DNA from 3 places in the Burkholderia savannae genome. Region 3 is predicted to be linked to each of the others. Evidence: predicted binding sites of a transcription regulator. Region 3 holds the regulator's gene; each other region holds the start of a gene.

The links. Region 3 encodes FNR, which switches genes on or off when oxygen is low (the NO sensors DNR and NnrR bind a similar motif). Its sites were predicted from a motif close to TTGATNNNNATCAA; they were not measured.
Region 1: the regulator FNR is predicted to act here: its motif matches at 2,670-2,683, upstream of WS78_RS26770 (cytochrome C).
Region 2: the regulator FNR is predicted to act here: its motif matches at 2,927-2,940, upstream of WS78_RS24070 (universal stress protein).

The regions. Positions count from the first base shown of each region.
Region 1 covers NZ_CP013418.1:1,267,097-1,274,348, reverse strand. Annotated here, with positions in the region: gene mreB (rod shape-determining protein) at 1-392, shown strand, start outside; gene WS78_RS26775 (c-type cytochrome) at 435-1,052, opposite strand; gene WS78_RS26770 (cytochrome C) at 1,102-2,442, opposite strand; gene WS78_RS26765 (hypothetical protein) at 2,747-3,193, opposite strand; gene WS78_RS26760 (hypothetical protein) at 3,190-3,756, opposite strand; gene WS78_RS36390 (hypothetical protein) at 3,829-4,227, opposite strand; gene WS78_RS26750 (autotransporter outer membrane beta-barrel domain-containing protein) at 4,520-7,252, shown strand, end outside.
Region 2 covers NZ_CP013418.1:694,326-701,577, forward strand. Annotated here, with positions in the region: gene WS78_RS24055 (NADH-quinone oxidoreductase subunit D-related protein) at 1-38, shown strand, start outside; gene WS78_RS24060 (NADH-quinone oxidoreductase subunit B family protein) at 38-562, shown strand; gene WS78_RS24065 (hypothetical protein) at 1,038-1,454, shown strand; gene WS78_RS24070 (universal stress protein) at 1,910-2,869, opposite strand; gene WS78_RS24075 (DUF2249 domain-containing protein) at 3,244-3,501, shown strand; gene WS78_RS24080 (hypothetical protein) at 3,641-4,261, shown strand; gene WS78_RS24085 (AEC family transporter) at 4,432-5,319, opposite strand; gene WS78_RS24090 (TauD/TfdA family dioxygenase) at 5,447-6,286, opposite strand; gene WS78_RS36255 (hypothetical protein) at 6,549-6,719, shown strand; gene WS78_RS24095 (hydroxyethylthiazole kinase) at 6,901-7,252, opposite strand, start outside.
Region 3 covers NZ_CP013418.1:2,259,420-2,266,671, reverse strand. Annotated here, with positions in the region: gene WS78_RS31060 (aldehyde dehydrogenase (NADP(+))) at 1-957, opposite strand, end outside; gene WS78_RS31050 (hypothetical protein) at 1,635-1,865, opposite strand; gene WS78_RS31045 (universal stress protein) at 2,313-2,780, shown strand; gene fnr (fumarate/nitrate reduction transcriptional regulator Fnr) at 2,930-3,685, shown strand; gene WS78_RS31035 (LysR family transcriptional regulator ArgP) at 3,722-4,615, opposite strand; gene WS78_RS31030 (LysE/ArgO family amino acid transporter) at 4,723-5,343, shown strand; gene WS78_RS31025 (GNAT family N-acetyltransferase) at 5,524-6,090, opposite strand; gene WS78_RS31020 (alpha-hydroxy acid oxidase) at 6,412-7,252, opposite strand, start outside.

The DNA of each region.
Region 1 (7,252 bases), 990 kb from region 3:
GCACCGCGAGCTACCGGGTGCCGCGCGAATCGATCCATGCGGTTGGGCGCAGCGTCGCCGACGGCCTGCCGCGCACGATCCAGCTCAGCAACCACGACATCGCCGACGCGCTCGCCGCGCCGCTGAACCAGGTGGTGAGCGCGGTGAAGAGCGCGCTCGAGAACGCGCCGCCGGAGCTCATCACGGACATCGCGGATCGCGGGATCGTGCTGACGGGCGGCGGCGCGCTGCTCGCGAATCTCGGCAAGCGGCTCCACGACGAGACGGGGCTCGCCGCGCGCGTGGCCGACGAACCGCTGACCTGCGCGGTGCGCGGCGCCGGCGAGGCGATGGGGCGCGGCGGGTTCGAGGCCGGCGACGACGACGCGGGCGACATCGGCTTCAGCCGCTGACGCGCGCGTGTCGCCGCGTGCCCGTCCTCGGGCCGCGTTTCGCTAACGCGACTGCAACCACGCCGCGACGGCCTTCGCCTGATCGGTGTCGAGCGTATGCGCGACCGCGCTCATCACGGGCGCATTCGCGCGCGTGCCGTTCTTGAAGACCTCGATTTGCCGCAGCAGGTAGGCCTCGTGCTGTCCCGCGAGCCGCGGGAACGTTCCGACGCCTTGCCCGTTCTGTCCGTGGCACGACGCGCACGCCGGCGTGCCCTTTTCGGGCACGCCGTGCTCGAAGATGTCCTGCCCCTTCGCGACGAGCGCCGGATCGCCGGGCTCGCCGTGCGTCGGCTCCTGATGCGAGTAGTAGTCGGCGATCGACGCGATCGTCGCGTCGTCGAGCTGCGACGCGATGGCCCACATGTACGCGCGCGCGTCGGTCTCGCCGCGCGCGTGCTCGCGAAAGCCCTTGAGCTGCGCGCTCAGATACTCGTTCGTTTGCGCATTGAGCCGCGGGAACATCGGCGATTCGCTGCGGCCATGCGCGCCATGGCAAGCGGCGCAGAGCTGCGCGGCGAGCCGCGCGCCGTCCTGCGCGTGCGCGCGGACGGCGGGCCAGCCGCCGAGCGCGGCGGCGAGCGCGGCGATCCACATCGGTGATGCAAGCAGCTTTTTCATGATCGTTCTCGCGGAGCAGGCGGGTTGGCGAGGCAAGGTTCGGGCGGCGTCAGAACACGAACCACGCGAGCAGGTACAGCGTGTTGTTGTCGCTCGCGTTTCGGCCGTTGCCGTCGTAGTTGAAGCGCGCTCCGTTGAACTTGAGGAACCATGTGTACTGCAACGACAGCTTCACTTGCGGGAACGGCAGATAGTCGAGCTCCGCGATGACGCCTCGCGAGTCCGGGCTGCCGTTCGCGCTGCCCGTCACGGGCGTCGGCGAGTACAGCCCGGGATCGGTCGTGCCCGTTGTCGAGAAGTACGCGAGCGTCGCGCCGTACTTGCGCTGGTAGTAGTACGAAGCCTTCGCCTTGAACGTGTTGAGACGGTCGGTCGGGTTGGCTGGCGTCGGCCCCGCGCCGATTCCGCCGCTCGGGAAGCTCGCGCTCCAGTTCTGCTTCTCGTGGATGAACGTGAACTGCGTCGTGAACGCGTGCGACAGCGTCAGGTATTGATACTGCGCATCGAGCGCGATGTCGGTGAAGCGGTCGGTCGGCGTCGCGGGCAGCGTGTTGTCCGGATACACGTCGGCAATCAGGCCGAACGTGCCGAGCATCAGCGAGTGCGGGCCCCATTCGCGGTTGTACGCGACGCGCCAGTACGGGTTACCGCCCCGCAGCCGCGTCACGCCGCCCGGCGTGCTGATGTCCTGCCCCGTGCGGAACACCGAGAACATCTGGTCGGCAGTCCGATAGAGGCCGACTTCCGCGTAGATGCTGCGCTGCCAGAATGCGTACGCGGCGAAGCCCGCGACCTGCTGCGCGAGGCCGCCGTCGATCAGCGTGCTCGCCGTCGGCGTGAGCGACACGCTGCTCGACGCGTACGGATAGCCGAATGCCGGCGTGCTGTTCCAGACGTCGGAGACGGTCGGATTGTTGTTGACCGTGACGCCGTAGATGAAGTCGACGTCGTCGCGCGTGAAGTGCCCGGCCGCGCGGATGTCGGTGTTGTCGATGCCGCTGTGGTGCGCGATGCCGTCGTACGTCCATTGCGCGAACGCGCCGACCGGGCCGGCGATGCGCCCGCCGTAGAACAGGCTCGCCTGCTGCAGCACGACGTCCTGATTGCGCACGAAGTCGTAGTTGCGGTTGTCGATCGAGCGGGTATTGGTTTGCGACAGCTGCACCATGCCCGCGAGCGGAATCGTGAACCGGTTCGACAGCGTGTAGCCCGTCAGCTTGAAGAAGCGCCCGAACGGCGTGAGTTCCGGGAAGCTCACGTGGCACGCGACGCAGGCGAGCCCCGTTTGTCTCGCGAACGCCGGAACCGCGGCGGCGTCATTCGACAGGCACAGCACCCCGAACACGCATGCAAGCATGGCGGTAAGGCCGCGACGGATGCGATTGAACATACCGCCCCCTTCTTGTTTGTCGTCAGGGCTCGTGTATCCGGTTTCCGTTGAGAAACCGCCTTTTTCCAACGCATTGAAGCCGGTGTTTCCACTGATATCCGCTGCGGTCCTTCTCGTTTATTTCAATATCGTTCTGACTTCATCAAACGTGTCGCACCGCTAACGATCCATCTTTCGTCGCGACCGATGTCGATGATTCGAGTCTATGATCGCCACAATTGCGAAAATTGACTTGGATCAGCAACGAAGAGGGGGCGTCGCGCGTGCCGAACGGAACGCGATGCTCCGTTCGGCGCGCGAGCGGCTACTTGCCTTGCAGCAGATCCATGAAGGGCGGGAATGTCAGCAGGATGCCGAGCGCGAGCAGCACGAAGGCGACGGTCGTGACGCGGCCGAGCGCGACCGACGCCGCGTTCCATCGGCGCGACAGCGCCGCCCATGACAGCAGCCAGACGACGATCGCACTCGTCGTCACGCCCGAAAGCGGCCCGGTGGGCGTGTAGAACGTGAAGAAATGCGCAACTGAGCGGAACGCGTCGCCGGCGAGCGCAAAGAGCCCGACGGCGAAGCAGCCGATGCCGGCCGCGAGAATGGCGGCGGCGGCCGGGCCGTTCGGCAGCACTTCGGCGGCGGCGGGCGCGCTTGTTCGCGGCGAAGCGTTTGTCGGCTCGCTTGCTACGGATGACTGATTATGCGCCGTATCGGCGGCATGTTGCGCGGCGGTGTGCGGATGAGAGGCATGCATTTTCATTCTCCCGTCATGAGGTGGATGGCGGCGCCGCCGCGGACCGGCGCGTACTTGTTCAGGAATGCGCCGAACGCACCCGCGACGCCCGTCGCGACGAACGCGACGACGGTGAACGCCAGCACCGCGTTGCGAATCTGGCGTTGCTTGCCGAGCGCCGCGCCGTACTTGCCGAACACGTAGGCGACCATCGTCATCGCGATCGGCGCGAGCCACGCGACGTGCTCCTTCCATTCCATCCCGAGGCTGTGCCAGCCCGACGTGTCGCGGCTCGACATCAACAGGCGCTGCGGGTAGTTCGCGAGATCGGTCAGGCCGGCGGGCGGCACCGCGCGATACCACGGATAGACGATGTATGCGCCGGAGAACACGGTTGCCCACGCGAGGATCACCATCGCGGACAGATAGATCATCAACAGCCGATGTTCACGCGGCGCGGGCACGGCGGGCGCGCCCGGCGACGACGTGCGATAGAGCTCGGCGATCGCACCGGAAAACGCAAGCATGAACAACGCGCCGAATCCCATTCCGTGCAGCACCGTCAGCAGGTCTCTCAATGAAATTTCCATCATGGCCTCCGTTCATGTGGCGGGTTTCGCCTTTCATCGTGTTGGATGGCGGGCTTGCTGCGTTGAGACAGATCAATCGAAATGACGTGGCGAGTATTTATTCGAGATGCGAAATGAATTCGAAAACGATTCAAAGATTGCGAGTCGGCTATTTGTCAGACGGAGTCGTCTGACAAAAATGGTCGAATGAAATGATAGGATGAATCGGCGGAAAAGATAAAGGTGAGGCGAATGCATGTTGCCGTTCGGGACCGAAGCGCATCGCGCGTTCGCGAAGGCGTTGCGTTCGGCGCGTCGACCACGCGCGGCATTTACCTGTTGCATACGTTTCGCTTGCGGCAATCGCGAGATCTCGGCCGAAACGATTCTCGTTCTTTGAAGTCCATTGCGAAGCGCATCGCGGATGCGGCGGGAAAGCCGCATTGAAGCCGAGGCAAAGACATCGGCGCCGACCGTTCCGATTTTTTGCATATCGGCGTGCTTTGATATAGCCTTCCGACAAGTCGTCATCCGCATTAACTAGACCAACTCGAGATGTCGCCGCCATAAAGGGGGGGCGTCATGCCGTTCGCTTAGTCGATCAGATCGGCGTTCGCGCTTTCGCGGTTTTTCCGATTCCTGCGTTTCCTTCGAAACAGACGGCCGTCGCCGCGCGGCCGGAAGACTGTTTTGTCCCGACGATTCGCCGAATCGTCGACGCAATTCCCGCCGCGCCAGGCAGTTTCCTTCGACGTCTATTTTCGATGGCAAGGAAGGGGGCAACATGAACTGCACGCGTTCAAGAAAAAACAACGAGCTTGCCAAGCTCGTGCCGTCGATGGGCGTGTTCGTCGCGCTCGTCGGCGCCGGCATCGTTCAGGCGCACGCGGCCTGCACCCCGGCGGGCACCACCGTCACCTGCTCGGGGGCGGCCAATCCGCTCGCGCCGAGCTATTCGAACAGCGGCAACAATCTCAACGTGACGGTCGACAGCGGCGCGAGCCTGGGCGTGCTGCTCGGCATCGGCGGCACCGCGCTGTCGCTCACGGGCAGCGGCGTTTCGCTGACCAACAACGGCACGATCGATCCGACCGTGCTCGGCTCGGGGCTCGGCATCCTGTCGAGCGGCACCGTCGTCGGCAACGCGTCGCCGAGCACGACCAACGTCACGAACAACGGCACGATGAACGGCACGACAGGCGTGTCGATCAGCGGGCTGACCGGCATGGCGCTCGCGGTCCAGAACGGCACGGGCGGCGTGTCGAACATCACGAACACCGGGACGATCGGCTCGACGCCGCTCGTCGGCGCGACGCTGCTCGGCCCGGATTCGCCCGTGGTCGCCGCGTACGGCGGCGGCCAGGTCAATTTCAACAACAGCGGCACGATCACCGGCCGCGTCGCGTTCCAGCCGAACGGCGCCGCCGGGCAGGGCAACACGTTCGTCAACTCGGGGACGATCGACGGCAGCGTGTCGATGGGCGCGAACAGCACGAACACGTTCACCGCGATGACGGGCTCGACGGTCAGCGCGGCGGGCGGCACCGGGGTGGCGCTGAACATCGGCGTCGGCTCGCTCACGCTCGGCTTCGCGGCGACGGGCATCGTCGACGGCGGCGCGGGCGGCAACAACACGCTCTTGTTGCAGCAGGCCGCGGGCGGCCCCGCGAGCGGCACGATCGCCGTCAACAACTACATCAACTTCAATCATCTCGACGTGACGAGCGGCGCGTGGACGATCAACGGCGCGTCGAGCGCGCAGGACGCGACGCTGTCGGGCGGCGTCGCGATCATCGGCAACAACGCGTCGCTCGGCACGGGCACGATCGCCGGCAACGGCGGCGCGCTGCAGGCGGGCGCCGCGGGGCTCGGCGTGAGCAACAACGTGACGCTCGGCGCGGGCGGCCTGACGGTGCAGGGCGCGACGGGGCTCACGCTGTCGGGCGCGATCTCGGGCGGCGGCGCGTTGACGAAGAACGGCGGCGGCACGCTGACGCTCACGGGCGCGGACACGTACACGGGCGGCACGACGATCAATGCGGGCACGCTTGCCTTGGGCGCGGGCGGCAGCCTCGCGGCGGCGGGCTCGGTGAATCTTGCCGGCGCGGGCGTGGGCTTCGACATTAGCGGCGCGACGGGCAGCCAGACGATCGGCGGCCTGTCCGGTGTCGCCGGAACGACGGTCGCGCTCGGCGGCAACGGGCTGACGCTCGCGGGCAGCGGCGGCACGACGTTCGGCGGGACGATCGGCGGCACCGGCGGCCTGACGCTCGCCGGCACCGGCACGCAGGCGCTGACCGGCAGCAACACGTATTCGGGCGGCACGACGCTCGCGGGCGGCACGGTCGCGCTCGGCGGCAGCGGCGCGCTCGGCACGGGGGCGGTGACGGTCGCCGCGCCGACGACGATCGCCGCGACGGCCGCCGTGAACCTGTCGAACGCGGTCGCGCTCAACTCGACCGCGACGATCGGCGGCACGCGGAGCCTGACGCTGTCGGGCCCCGTGTCGGGGGCGGGCGGCCTCGTGATGAACGGCTCGTCGACGCTCACGCTCGTCGGCGCGAACACGTACGCGGGCGGCACGACGGTCGACGCGGGCACGGTCGTCGTCGGCAACGGCGGCGCGCTCGGCACGGGCGGCCTCACGGTGAACGGCGGCAGCGTGTCGCTCGGCGGCTCGAACGTGACGCTGCCGACGCTGAACGGCGCGGCGGGCGGCACGATCGACACCGGCGCCGGCAGCCTCGCCGTGACGGGCGGCGGCAGCTTCGGCGGCGCGCTGACGGGCGGCGGCTCGCTCGCGGTGTCGGGCGGCGCGCCGCTCACGCTGACGGGCGCGAACACGTTCACGGGCGGCACGACGATCGCGAGCGGCGGCACGCTGCAGATCGGCAACGGCGGAACGACGGGCAGCCTCGCGGGCAACGTCGCCGACAACGGCGCGCTCGTCTTCGACGAAGCGGCCAACGTCACGTACGGTGGCGCGATTTCCGGGTCGGGCTCGCTCACGCAGGCGGGCAGCGGCGTGCTGACGCTGACGGGCGCGAGCACGCTCGCCGGGCCGACGACGGTCGCGGCGGGCACGCTCGCCGTCGACGGCTCGCTCGCGAATTCGACGGTGAGTGTGCGCAACGGCGCGACGGTGACGGGCACGGGCACGCTCGGCGGGCTCGTGGTCGCGAGCGGCGGCACCGCGTCGCTGCCGCAGCCGGGGCAGGTGCTCAACGTGGCGGGCAACGTGACGTTCCAGGCGGGCTCGACGCTGCAGGTCGCCGCGAATCCGCAGCAAAGCGGCAGCCTCGCGGCGACGGGCTCGGCGACGCTGAACGGCGGCACCGTGCAGGTGCTCGCGAGCCAGGCGAACTATCAGGCGAACACGACCTACACGATCCTGAGCGCTGGCGCGGGCGTGCAAGGCCAGTTCGCCGGCGTGAACGCGACGTACGCGTTCGTCACGCCGACGCTCGCCTACGACGCGAACCACGTGTTCCTGCGGCTCGCGCCGAACGCGACGCCG
Region 2 (7,252 bases), 1.3 Mb from region 3:
AGTCGTTCAACCTGAACTACGCGGGGCACGACCTGTAATGTGGCAGCTCATCAAACAGATCGCGCGCACCGGCCGGCCGGACGAGCCCGCGCCGGCGGGCGAGGACGCGTGGCAGCGGGACGCGCGGCGTATCCGGCAGGAGATTCTCGACATCCTCGGGCGCGCGCTGAGCATCCGCGCGATCGACGCCGGCTCGTGCAACGGCTGCGAGCTCGAACTGCACGCGCTCGGCAATCCGTACTACAACATCGAAGGATTGGGGATCAAGTTCGTCGCAAGCCCGCGGCATGCGGACATGCTGCTGATCACCGGGCCGCTCACGCTCAACATGCGCGACGCGGTGCGCCTCGCGTACGAGGCGACGCCCGCGCCGAAGCTCGTCGTGGCGGCGGGCGACTGCGCGTGCACGGGCGGCGTGTTCGCCGACAGCTACGCGGTGTGCGGGCCCGTCGAGAAGCTCGTGCCGGTCGACCTGACGATTCCGGGCTGCCCGCCGCGGCCGATCGACTTGCTGCGCGGGATTCGCGGCGCGCTTGAGCGAGCGCGCCCGGGCGGGCGTTGATTCCCCGACTTCCTCGACGCACCCGGGCGCTCCGGGCGCTCCGGGCGAGACAAGGCCGCGTGCGGGTTCGGATTCGAATCGATTCCGGCACGCCGGCGGCCGGTGCGCCGCGCGACATCGCGCGCCGGGCTTCGACACGGCGATTCCTCTTCGCATCGACATACGTTCAAACCGTTCGATCGGCGTTCGGCGAAGGCCGGCGGGGCTGCGCGCCCGATCTGCGAACGTATCCATTCCGTCTGTAGGGGAATTCCTACGGCTGTTGCGCATAATCCTACGCTGCTCTCGTCTTTTGCTGATTTCCAATCAGGCACTTTTTATCGCACCCTTCACGGATCGAAAAATACAAAAATTGCCGCGCCTGCTTGAAGCTGTACTTGATCCGGTCTCTCGCCAGTTTCCCGAAAGACGCGAACACTCACCGCGACGGCCGGGTTCGGCCGAGCGAGCAACGCAATAGAAAGGCACGAAGTCGATGGGATTACTGCGGAGTTTTCGAGCCTGGTGCAAGCTGCGGCGCCTGCCGCCGATCAAGATCGAGACGAAAGCGGCCGAAGCGGAGAACGAGGCCGCGACGCACGCGAAATGGGCGGTCGTCATCCGCAATGCGGACGGCGCGCGCGTCGGCGAAGCGATATACGGCCTTTCGCAATTGACCGATCGGCTGTACGTGCACAGCCTCGAGATCGCGCCGTCGGAGCGCCGGCGCGGCTACGCGCTCGCGTTCCTGATGATGCTGAATCGCTATTACAAGGTGCCGATCGTGCCGATGTCCGAGCTGCCGGGCGGCAGCCCGTTCTGGGTCACCGTGAGCAAGCTGCGGCCCGGCGGCCTCGCCGTGCAGTTCGAGCAAAGGAGCGACGCTGCGGACAAGCCGCCGCCGCGTGCGTAGCGGCGTCCGGAAACTGAGTGAAAGGAGCGGGCGGCGTTCGGCCGCCTTTTTTTGTGCGGCCGATTCGTCGATGCTCAATGCCGTGTCGTATCCGCGCCCGGAAGGGGATGCACGCTGGGCGGCGACGGGGCGCGTTGATTGCCGGCGCGGCGACGGGCGTCGTTTTGTCGTATTGTCGTTTCGGAGCGGACGCGGGCGACACGAAGATAGCGCGGCCGTCACGAAGCGATCGCATTGACGGAAGCGAATCGCTTCGCGGCAATCGGCGCTTGCACCTGTCGCTAGCCGGGTGCCGCAGCGCGATGCCGCTGGAGGCGGCATCGAAAGCGCAATCAAAGCGGCATCGAAAGCGCGTGTCGCCGCTCGCCACGCCGCGCCGGAATCGGCGGCGCGCCGACCCGCGCTGGCCGCGAAGCGCACGGCAGCCGGTGCGCGCAGCCGGCCGTCGACGCGCCTCAGGCAGCCGGCGCGTGCACGAGCAACAGTGGAATCTGCGTGAGCCGCGCGACGCGCAGCGCGACGCTGCCGAGCAGCCAGCGCGACACGCCGCGCCTGCCGTGCGTGCCCATCACGAGCAGATCGGCGGGCCAGCGGTCGGCCTCGCGGACGATCGTGTGCGCGACGTCGTCGCTCGTCCGGTCGGTGCTGACGACCGCGATGCTCGACTGACCCGGCGCTTCGTCGAGCAACTGGCGCGCGACGGCCAGCGCCTTCTCGCTTTCCTCGACGAACGCGTCCTCGAGCACGTGGATCGGCACGAAATCGGTGAGCCGCACCGCGCGGTCGATCACGTAGATCGCGCGCAGATGCGTGTCGGGCGTCGCGAATTGCGCGCCGTAGCGCAATGCGTGCGCGGCGATCGGGCTGCCGTCGGTCGCGAACATGATGCGCTTCGGCGCATGCACGGCCGATTCGACGCCGGAGGGCACGAAAAGAATCGCGCAATCCGTCCTCGCGAGCAGCGGCTCGGATACGCTGCCGTCTACCCAACGAAGCAACCCCTGATACTGATGCGAGCCGACGACGAGCAGATCGGCATTCCAGTCGCGTGTTTCGTCGAGCAGCGCGTCGACGACGTCGCCGCCTTTCTTCGCGAGGTCGACGATCGCGGTTTCGAGCGCGACGTCGGTGCGACCGAATGTGGTCGTCGCGTCGCCGAGCACGTTCGACGCATCGTTGACGAGCTCGGTGTGCGCCGCCGCAAACTCGGACGGTGCGAACGTATGCGGCAGCGTATACGCGCGCGGCGTGTCCACGACGCTGACGAAGCGTACGGCCGCGCCCGCGGGCACCACGCGCTTCAGGTAGTCGACCGCGCGCTGCGACGCCTTCGACGCGTCGATCGCGACGAGAATGCGCCCAGGCAGCGACAGCGGAGCGGGATTCGAGGTATCGGTGGGCATCGTCGACTCCATCAATGTATTGGGCGCGCCAACTATCGGGTCATTGTGCGGCACCGGCCCCGCCATTCGTTGAGCGAAATCAATCTTTTCGAGCGCCGCGAGGCGGCGCGCGGGCGGCGGGGTCGTGCCGCGTAATCGCCGCGCATGCCGCTGCGGCGCGGCGTTTCGCCGGTAACGCGATGCCGAACCGGCCGGCTTCACACGTTTTGCTCGGATCGAAGCGCCGTTGTGCGCGCAGGGGCGCGCACATAGAATAGTTGCTCGCACAATGCATCTATTCGAATCGAACGCATCGCCGTCGAGCGGCGCGCATCGGTTGTCTTGCAATGCACCGTGCGCGCCGCCGCTTTCTCCATCCGAGCGTCATCCGATAAGGACTTCCAATCATGTCGCAGCCGCATCTCCATCTTTCCCCGACCGCGATCTATCCGTTCGACGCGCGCGGCGTCGCGAAGCGATTCCGCCATGCGGCGATCTTCGGCGCGATCGACGCGCTTCAGTCCGGCGAAACCATGCGCTTCGTCAACGATCACGATCCGCTCCCGCTCCTCGAACAGATTCGGCAGCATTATGGCGAGCGGGTCGGCATCGAGTATCGGCAGCGTGAGCCCGGCGCGATCGTGATCGATTTCATCGTTCAATGACCTATGCCGGCGGTCGCGCGGGCAGTGCGCCGGCCGTCGCGACATCCCCGCTCGCCGGCTGCGACGCACCGCGTTCGGCGCGTCGCGCGCGACAGCCGGCGAGCGGCCCGCAACAAGCGATAAGCTGATCCAGACCATCATGCATTCATCCGACCGATTTCCCGATTTCTTCGACGCCGCGCCGCGCATCGCGTTGCGCGATCCGCTCGCCGCGTTCCTCGGTGCCGCGCACGACGGCGGCGCGATCGAGTACCGCTACGCGGACGTCGTGAAGCTGGCAGGGCATTCGTGTCCGACCGTCGCGTCCGCGTACCTGATGACGCGCGCGGCGCTCGGCGCGCTCTACGGCGGCATGCCCGCCGAGCGCGGCGCGATTCGCGTCGCGTTGCGCGATTCGGCGACGGAAGGCGTGACGGGCGTGGTGGCGAACGTCGTCGGCCTGCTGACGGGGGCGACGTTCGATACCGGGTTCAAGGGCATCGGCGGCCGGTTCGACCGCCGCCGTCTGTTGACGTTCGGCGAACCGATGCCGGGGCAGCTTCGCTTGACGCGCGTCGATACGAATGCGAGCGTCGGCGTGTCGGCGCGGCTCGATCGCGTGCCGGGCGATCCGCGAATCGCGAATCTGCTGCCGCGCTGTCTCGCGATGACGGCGCAGCCCGAGGACGTCGCGTTGTTCCGCGAGCTCTGGCAGGCGCGCGTGCGCCGGCTGCTGCTCGAACATGCGGACGACGCCGACGTGATCGTGCTCCACCGTTGACGCGCGATGGCGGTTGCGGCGCGGCGCATCCGACGCGCGCTGCGGAACCGGCGTCGCGCTTGCATGTCGGCGTCCGGCGGACGGCGCTCGCTTGCGGCGTCGGCGAACGGATGCCGCGAGCAAGCGGCAGGCCGAAAGCGGCAAATCAAACGTCGCTCGACGAACGCCGCCTAACCGACGACCAGCTTCGTCGAAGCGAGCATCAGCGGCAGCCCGGCGAGCGCAAGCCCGGTCGACACGAGGATCATGCCGGCGATGTCCTCGGTCGGGCCGTCGTACTGCTGCGCGATCAGATGGCTCAGCACCGCGACGGGCATCGTGCAATGAACGACGAATGCGCCCGCGGCGACGCTCGGCAGCCCGAGCAGCAACGCGAGCGCGAGCCCGACGCCGAGCCCGCCCGCGACCCGCACGACCGCGAGCACCGCCACGCGGCGCAGGCCCGCGAGCCGGATGTTCGCGAGCGATGCGCCGAGCATCAGCAGCATCAGCGGCGGCGCCATGTTGCCGAGCTGCTTCACGCTCGCCGCGAGCGGCGCGGGCAGATGCAGGCCGTTCAGCGTCATGAAGAGCGCCGCGACGACTGCCCAGATCGTCGGACTGACGGCGATCGATTTCCACGAAGCCTGACCGGACAGCAACCAGACGCCGATCGTGAAATGGCCGATCTGCACGAGCGCGGAGAACGCGACCGCATATAGCAGGCCTTGCTCGCCGAAGGCGAAGAGCGCGACCGGCAGGCCGAGATTCGACGTGTTGGGCAGCATCAGCGACGGCAGGTATTGCCGCATCGGCAGCCTCAGCACGCGCAGGAAGAGCGCGCCGAGCGCCGCGAAGCACACGAGGGCGACGGCGCCCGCCGCGAACGTGTGGACGAGCACGCGCGCGGTCAGGTTCGGCCGGTCGAGCGACGACAGCAGCAGGCACGGAATGCCGATGTTCGATACGAGCGCGCTCAGGCACGCCGCGTTCATCGGAAGCTTGAGCCTGACCCACAGCAGGCCGATCAGCGAGCACGCGAAGATCGGAAAGACGACCAGCGAAAAATCGTTTTGCATTCGGACGATCCCGAAGAGACGGCGGCATGTGCCGACGATGCGGCACGCCGCGCGCCGGCCGTTGCATGATGCATTCTCGGCGGCCGGCGCGCAGCGTTCGAAACGCGAAGCGGGCGAGCGTCGGTGGTCAATCGTCGCCGAAGCCGAACACGAGCTGACGCTCGAGCGCGCCGTGACCGTCGAAATTCAGCCGCCGCATGTTGCGTCGCTGATCGGGCGGATAGCCGGTTCTTCCGTGGGTGACCGCGGTGTTGTCACCGATCAGGATCTGCCCGGGCTCGAGCGGAAACAGCAGCACGTTGTCCGGATCGGTCAGGAAGCGCGCAAGGCTGTCGTACATGTCGGCGGCGGCGGCGGCGGCCGCGGGCGTCGCCGTGGCCGCGCCGTCGTTCATCCTGAACTTGATCGACCAGCCGTCGTCCTCCGCCTTGAACACGGGCGCCGTGCTCTTTTGCGTCGTGCGCTCGATCGTCGGCGCGTCGGCGCGGGCGAGCGGCGCGACGTTGCCGTAGCGATCGACGATATGACGGTACGCGGCCTTCGCGCTCGACAGCGTCGACAGGCCGCCCTGGTGCGACGGCCTCACGCATTGCAGCGTGATGATCCGCTCGGGCGCGTCCGAAAATGCCCCGTCGGTATGCGGCAGATGCGCTTCGTGCGACGAGTCGATATGGCCGTCGACCGGTTTGAACGCGTTGATCGGCACGACGCCGTCGCCGTCCGCGCGCTTGTGCGGCGCGGCGTTGCCGAGCAGCGGCTTGAGCGCGAGCAGATTGTCCCTTTCCGACGATTCGCAGTCGAGGATCACGAAACCATAGCGATTGAAGGTCCCGACCATGTCGGAGATCTCGTCGCCGGTCATCGTGCCGGGAGAGTGGATCGGCAGCGTCACTTCGGCAAGCGGCAGCGTGCTGTCGAACGGTTGGCGTAGCGCTTGCGCGCAAAGGCTGGAAGTCTGAGTCAACATGATCGGCCCTCGGAACGTGGATTTCACACGGTTGACGCCCAAGTATTTCGGTATGCTTATCAATGGGCGCTGTCTCCTCCTATGTCTGTCTTTCTACTTTCCATCTTTTATATTACAGATCATTAACCGCGTTGCGATTTTGTTTACAAATAGACAGGTCTTTCTAATTTGGCGTCGGAAATCCGCGCGTAGAAATGATGTGGCGTGAATTTGCAGATGGAGTGCGGACAGATTTTGATTCCGCTCAGACGTTAATGTGCCGATGCCGATCGAAATTGCCTCGGTCGCGTTCGCTCTGTTCGAGCGCCCGGCGCGCCGCGAAAGCATTGGCGCAATGTCGGAATATGCAAACGCGGTCGAAATTAGAAAATTCGTGCGCGAGCGCCCGCATCCATCATTCGCAATTGAAAAATCAGAATATTCGAGCGTTTAAAAAAGGAAAATTAATGACGCGGGTTCGGCGATCGCGCCGAACGGGATCGATAACGGCTGCACATGGATGGCGGATCGATTCGCCGGCGCCCATTCCGGAAACGACGAAAACGATTTCGGCGAAGGCGCGCAAATCGGGCGCCTCTGCTCGTGCGCATCGCTTGAAACGAGGTGTCGGACGGTTATTCGGCCGGATCGAGCAGCGACAATTCGTCGACGAACCGCACGGCGAACGATGCGGTGCCGCGCGCATCCGCCGCGCGCTCCGCGGCGATCGCATAGATCGCGTGCGCCGCGCCCGCCGCGGCGAGCGGCGCACCGCGCTGCGCGAGAAGCGCCGCGATCAGCGCACCGAGCGCGCACCCGGCCCCCGTCACGCGCGTCAAGCGCGCGTCGCCGCCCGCAACGGCGAGCGTGTCGACGCCATCCGTCACGTAGTCGGTCGGCCCGCTCACCGCGACGATCGCGCCGCTGCGCCGCGCGAGATCGCCGATGAACGCGAGCGCGCTTTCGGAGCTCGCGGTCGTGTCGACG
Region 3 (7,252 bases):
GAACGCCTTCAGGTCCGGCCCGTCGAGCGCGACGACGAGTCCGGGATTCGTGCAGAACTGTCCGACGCCGAGCGTCAGCGATTCGACGAAGCCTTGCGCGATCGTCGCGCCGCGCGCGCGCAACGCGCCGGGCAGCACGAAGAACGGATTGACGCTGCTCATTTCCGCGAAGACCGGAATCGGCTCGCGCCGCCGGGCGGCGACGCCCATCAGCGCGATGCCGCCTCCGCGCGAGCCGGTGAAGCCGACCGCCTTGATCGCCGGATGCGCGACGAGCGCCTCGCCGATCGCGTTGCCCGCGCCGACGACGAGCGAGAACACGCCTTCGTGCAGACCGCAATCGGCGACCGCCTGCCGGATCGCGCGCCCGACGAGCTCCGACGTGCCCAGATGCGCGGGATGCGCCTTCGCGACGACCGGGCAGCCGGCCGCGAACGCCGACGCGGTGTCGCCGCCCGCTACCGAGAACGCGAGCGGAAAATTGCTCGCGCCGAACACGGCGACGGGGCCGACCGGAATCTTCTGCAAGCGCAGATCGGCGCGCGGCAGCGGCTTGCGCTCGGGCTGCGCGGAATCGAGCGTCGCGCTCAGCCAGCGGCCTTCGCGCACCACCGACGCGAAGAACCGCAACTGGCCGACCGTGCGCGCGCGCTCGCCTTCGAGACGCGCGACGGGCAGCGCCGATTCCGCATGCGCGCGTTCGATCAACTGATCGCCGAGCCCGACGATGCGCTCGGCAACCGTTTCGAGAAAGCGCGCGCGCGTCTCGAGCGGCGCCTGGCGAAAGGAATCGAATGCGGCGCTCGCAAGGCGGCACGCGCGATCGACTTCGGCCGCGCCGCCCGCGCCGAACGCCGGCTCGAGCTCGACGTCGTGCGTCGGATCGAATGCGCGCATCGTGCCTTCGGTGCCGCGCACCGCGGTCGCGCCAATCAACATCTCCCCAGTGATCTGCATGCTTCCTCCGGATTGAAAAATCTGCCGAGGGCGGCGGGCGGCGCGATGCCGCGCGCGCCGCCCGCAGGCGAATCGGGTAAATCGGGTGAATCGGACGAGTCAGTGCGATCGGGCGGCTCGACGGGCCGCGCCGATCGGGTACACGCGAATCGCATTATCGTGCCAGACGGCGCGGCGCGCCGCTTCGCTCGAATCGGCGCGCGGACAGGCGGAGCGGGCTGGGCCGGCGGCGAACGAGTCCGGCATGCGAACGCGGGATAGGCCGCGCGCAACGATAAGGCGCGGCACGCCGCCATCGCGGCGAACAAGCGATGCAGCAGGTTCCCGGGGCCGACGTGGCGCGACGGATACGATCCGTTCACATGACGCGAACGGCATCTGCCACGGCGAATCGCGGACATGAGCGCATGCCGCGGAATACACGCGCGTTTTCGGAAATCAACGCTTTCCGGGATTCTCGGCGAACGAGAAGCCGGCCCGAACGAACGCCGACGATCGACGCTCGTCCGCCAAGCGCCGGCGTGAATCGATTTGCGGATACGTCCTGCGCCGGCGGCGCGCCGCCCATCGGCTGCGCGAGCGATAGCGACGGCGACGGCGACGGCGACGACATCCGCGCCGCCGCCGGCATCGCCCGCACCGGCCGGCGATCGGCCCGCTTCGCCGCGGCCGCCGCCCTACCAGCTCGGATTGTTCCTCCCGACTCTGCGCCCGGTACTCGGCCGCGCAAACTTGTAAGGCAGCTCCTGCCGATCGAGATATGCCTGAATCGTCGGCCACTGGGCGTCCGCGAGCAGCATCTCGCAGACATGCGGCACATCGGGCGAAGCGCCGCCCACGCCGATCAGGTCCGGCAGCGCGTACCGGTTGGCGTCTTCGGTCAACACCTCGAGTGCGACATACGGCATGTGTCCTCCTTTTCCGGTTGGACGAAACCGAACGAAACGGGCGGCGGGCGGGCGCGGCGGCCGCGCCCTTGCGCATGCGGCCTCGGCGCTCGCACGCGGCCTTCGTCGATCGTCGTAAGAAATGTCGGGAACGCTCTCGCCCGACGCGTTTCAAACCAGCATCGATTCGCGCCGCTCGGCGAACGTGCCCGGGGCTCGGCCAAGTCTATTACGGCGCCGCGACACGCGACGCGAACCGATCCGGCCGATACGCCGATCGCGCGCAAAAAATCCGCCGCGACCGACGGAATCCTGAAAAGTCCGGCGCCGCGTTTACTTCGCCGCGCCGGATCGCTGCGCATCGAGTTCGCTGCGCCCTGGTCAGTAATCGTTTACTTTGTAAAAAGACGTCGTCAAACCCAACCGGCCGAACGGCCGATCTTTTCTCAACCGCACCACGGAGACATCATGTATCAGCGCATTCTTGTCGCAGTCGACGGCAGCGAAACGGCACGCCACGCATTCGACGCGGCGCTCGGCATCGCCAGGACGAGCGGCGCGGAGCTGCAGCCCTTCTACGTCGTGGAGAACGCCGCGATCTACTACAACGTGCCCGGCTACGATCCGTCGATCCTGCGCACGCAACTGCTTCAGCAGGGCAACGATCTGGCGAAGGAATTCGCGCAGAAGATGCACGAAGCCGGCGTGAAGGGCGCGCTGAAGATCGGCGAGGCGACGTCGCTCGCCGACGTGCCGTCGCTCATCGTCGAAGGCGCGAAAGCGTTCGGCGCGGACTTGCTCGTGCTCGGCACGCATGGCCGCCGCGGTTTCAAGCGGCTCGTGCTCGGCAGCGTCGCCGAACAGTGCGTGCGGCACTCGGCGCTGCCCGTGCTGCTGATCCCGGCCGCCGCGCATCCGGAAGATCGGGAACACTGATCGAACGCAACGGCTGCGATGTTTCGCCGCAACCACGCGTTGCGGCCGAACAAGGAAATCGCACGGGGAGTCGCGGCGTTTTGTCGCTAAACAGGCTTAGCCCACGATGGGACAATGGCTTTACCGATTCAACCTCAGAGTCATCCATCATGCTTACGCCCGTCGCCCGACCCGCCGCCGCCGCGGCTCCCGTCCATGCCACCAGCACGTGGGCGCCGCGCCAGGCCGCACACTGCTCGACGTGCGCGATGCGCCACCTCTGCATGCCCCAGGGGCTCGCGCCCGAAGCGCTCGCGCGCCTCGAATCCGTGATCTGCAGCGCCCGCCCGGTTCGACGCGGCGAGACGCTGTTCCGCGAAGGCGACTCGTTCGACAACCTGTACGCGGTCCGCTCGGGATCGCTGAAAACCATCGCGACGCGCCATGACGGCCGCGAACAGGTCACCGGCCTGCACCTCGCGGGCGAAGCCCTCGGCCTCGACGGCATCTGCGACGACGCGCATCCGCGCACCGCGGTCGCGCTCGAGGACAGCTCGGTCTGCGTGATCCCGTACAGCGCGCTGAAGACGCTGTGCTCGGAAGCCGGCACGATGCAGTTGCGCATGCACAAGCTGATGAGCGAGCAGATCGTTCGCGAAACGTCGCAGACGATGGTGCTCGGCTCGCTGAACGCCGAGGAGCGCGTCGCGGCGTTCCTGCTCGACGTGTCGTCGCGCTACATGAAGCGCGGCTATTCGCCGAACGAATTCAACCTGCGGATGACGCGCGAGGACATCGGCAGCTATCTCGGCATGACGCTCGAGACGGTCAGCCGCACGCTGTCGAAGTTCCACAAGCGCGGCCTGATCGAGATGCAGGGCCGGACGGTGCGCATCGTCGATTTCGACGGCCTGCATCGCCTGTAATCCCGCGCCCGCCGTCGCGCCTTTCCTCGCGCCGAATCAATCCAGAAACTGCGCGGCGCTCGCCTTGAGCGCCGCGCTAAACTCGTCCAGCCAGCCGATCGACAATCGCCAGCTCTGCCAGTAGAGCTCGACGTCGATGCTTCTTCCCTCCGACAAATCGACGAGCTCGCCCGCGGCGATCTGACGCTCGACCATCCGCTCCGGACACATGCCCCAGCCGAGCCCCGCCTCGCACGCGCGCAGGTAGCCCGCGACGTGCGGAATCCAGTGCTGCGGCGGATCGAGATCCACGCGCGTCACGCGCCGGATGAAGCGCGCCTGCAGGCTGTCCTTCGGATTGAACATCACGCACGGCGCGTGCCGCAGCGCGTCGCGGTTGACGCCGTTGCCGAAATAGCGCGCGTGGAACGCGGGCGAGCACACCGCGTGATAGCGCATCCGGCCGAGGCGCGTCGAACGGCAGCCCTGGATCGGCTCGGCGAGCGCCGTCACCGCGCCCTGCACGCTGCCGTCGCGAATCCGCTCGGCGGTGTAGTCCTGATCGTCGATCACGAGATCGAGCAGCGTGCCGCTCTCCGCGCAAAACGGGCCGACCGCATCGACGAACCAGGTCGCGACGCTGTCGTCGTTGACGGCGACGCGCAGCGTCGGCCACGGCCCCGTTGCCGCGCCGGCGAATCCGGGCACGTGCGCCGACAATTCGGCTTCGAGCATGCGCACGCGCTCGGTGTGGCGGCACAGCAGCGCGCCCGACGTCGTCGCGACGCACGGCTGCCCGCGCTTGACGAGCACGCTGCCCACTCGCTCCTCCAGCAGCTTCACGCGCTGCGACACCGCGGAAGGCGACACATTGAGCGCTTTCGCCGCCCGCTCGAACGAGCCGTGGCGGATCACTTCGGCGAGCGCATCGAGCAACGCGTAGTCGATCATCAGTTTTCCTTAATCCGCATTAGATTATTTAGCTTTTCTAATTCCGGCGATCACCGCAGACTAGCGCCTCTCGTTCCATTAGTCCATCGCCTGAATCAGCAACGAACATGAACTGGATCGCTTTTTCCCACGGCGCGATGCTGTGCGCATCGCTCATCGTCACCATCGGCGCGCAGAACGCGTTCATCCTCCGGCAAGGAATCATGCGCTCGCACGTCGGCAAGATCGTGCTGCTCTGCACGCTGTCGGACATGCTCCTGATCGGCGCGGGCGTCGGCGGCGCATCGGTGCTCGTCGAGCGTTATCCGACCTTCGTTCACGCGGTGCTGTACGTCGGCCTCGCGTATCTTGCGTGGTTCGGCCTGAGCGCGCTGCGCCGCGCGTTCAAGCCCGGGCACGGGACGCTCGACGCAACGGGCGCGGCCGTCGCGCCGCCCGCGCAGCGCGCATGGCCGATCGTGCTGATGACGCTCGCGTTCACGTGGCTCAATCCGCACGTCTATCTCGACACGTTCCTCTTGATCGGCACGGCGGGCGCGCGCGAACCGGAAGGCGCGCGCAGCGCGTTCGCGATCGGCGCGATGGCGGTCAGCGCGATCTGGTTCGTCGCGCTCGGCTACGGCGCGCGATTGCTCGCGCCGTGGTTCAAGCGGGCGCTCGCATGGCGCGTGCTCGACGGCGCGATCGGCGGCATGGTGCTGTTTCTCGCCGCGGTGCAATTGAGGTGACGGCGCGGCTGCGCGCGCCGGGTCGCGCAATGCGCAGCGAGCGGCGCTCGCGCGCGAACGAAGCCGTGCGTGCCGTATTGGCCGCGCACGCGCCTCGTATCGGCTGAATATCGGCTGAATATCGGCTGAATCGAGAACTTCGACGCGCCAGGGCGTGACTTGCGCCGCGGCGCGCATCCGTCAGGCATGCGATGTCTCGCGCCGAATGCAATACACGACATGCCGGCGCAGCGAATGTCCTTCGGGAAGCGCGGGATGGTCGAAATCGCGCGAGGCCGCGCGCTGCATGCCGATCCAGGTCATGACGCGTTGCGATCGAAGATTCGTGGCGGCTGCCCATGCGAATGCTTCGGCCAGCCGATGATCGCCGAACGCATCCGCGAGCGCCGCGCGGGCGGCCTCCGTCATGTATCCGCGCCCCCACGCAAGGCGCGCTTGCCGCCACGCGATTTCCACGCACGGCGCCATCGGATGCCCGCCCTCGAGCACGCGACGAAGCCCGCAAAGGCCGATCAACGCACCGTCGGCCCGCGTTTCGACGGCCCACGGGCCGAAGCCGTACGCATCGAAATGCGCGTCGAAGCGGCCGATGTCGTCGCGCGCGTCGGCGAGCGTCATCGGCGCGCGCCGCCCGAGCCACGCGATGACTTCGGCGTCCGAATTCAACGCCGCCCACGCGCGCGCATCGTCATCGCGCCAACGGCGCAGAATCAGACGGTTCGTCTCGATATTCGCCGGTTGACTCATCCTTCGATCCGAATCGGGCGGCGGCCGCGCGATCGGCGGCGGCGCGGCACGCTCGATGAGCGATGCAGCCCGGCGCGTTCGCGACCGAAAGATCGCGACGTCGCAGGCCGAGCGGCGGCGCATGCGGCCGAATCGCATGCGACGCGGCATTGTGCCGAATTCCGACGATCGAATCGCGATCGCGGCGGCAGTGTGAGAATCGACACGGCACGACACGACACGGCACGCAGCGCCGCGAGCCGTCGCATTCCGCCATGCCGCACGCATCATGTGCGACGTAACGGCGGATGCGACCGTGCAGCCCGCCGTGCCCCGGCGCGCTCAGCGCTTGCGGATCAGCACGTCGGGCGTGAGCTCGCCGCAGCCGTTCACCCCCAGCATCGCCATGTTGCGGTCCACTTCCTCGCGCAGCAGGCGGATCGCATGCGCGACGCCGGCCTCGCCCGCCACGGCCGCCGCATAGTTGAACGGCCGCCCGACGAACACCATGCGCGCGCCCAGCGCCAGCGCCTTCAGCACGTCCGATCCCCGGCGAAAGCCGCTGTCGATCATCACCGGGTAATCGTCGCCGACGGCCTGCACGACGTCGCGCAAGATCCGCAGCGGCGACGCTGCGCCATCGAGCTGCCGGCCGCCATGGTTCGACAGGATCACGCCGTCGGCGCCCGCGTCGCGCGCGATCAGCGCATCCTCGACGCTGAGAATGCCCTTGATCACCAGGTCGCCCTGCCATTGCTCGCGGATTTGCCGCACGTGCGCCCAACTGAGGTGATCGCGCGCGGAGAAATCGCGCAGCACGTTGGCGGAAAGGATCGGCGCGCCGCGCGTCGCAAAGGAATTCTCGAAGTGCGGCATTCCGTGCGCGAGCAGCGTGCGCGCGAACGTGCGCAGCAGCCAGCGCGGCCGCGTCAGCCCGTCCCAGAGCAGGCGCGCGCCGGGGCGCAGCGGCGTCGAAAAGCCCGTGCGCACGTTGTTTTCGCGATTCGCGGACACGGGAATGTCGACGGTGACCACGAGCGTTCGGTAGCCTGCGCGCGCCACGCGTTCGAGCAGTGCGCGAATGCGCTCGGCGTCTCCCGGAAGGTACGCCTGGAACCACGTACCCGGCGCGGCGGCGGCCACATCCTCCAGCGGAATCAGCGACGAGCCGCTCATGATCGAC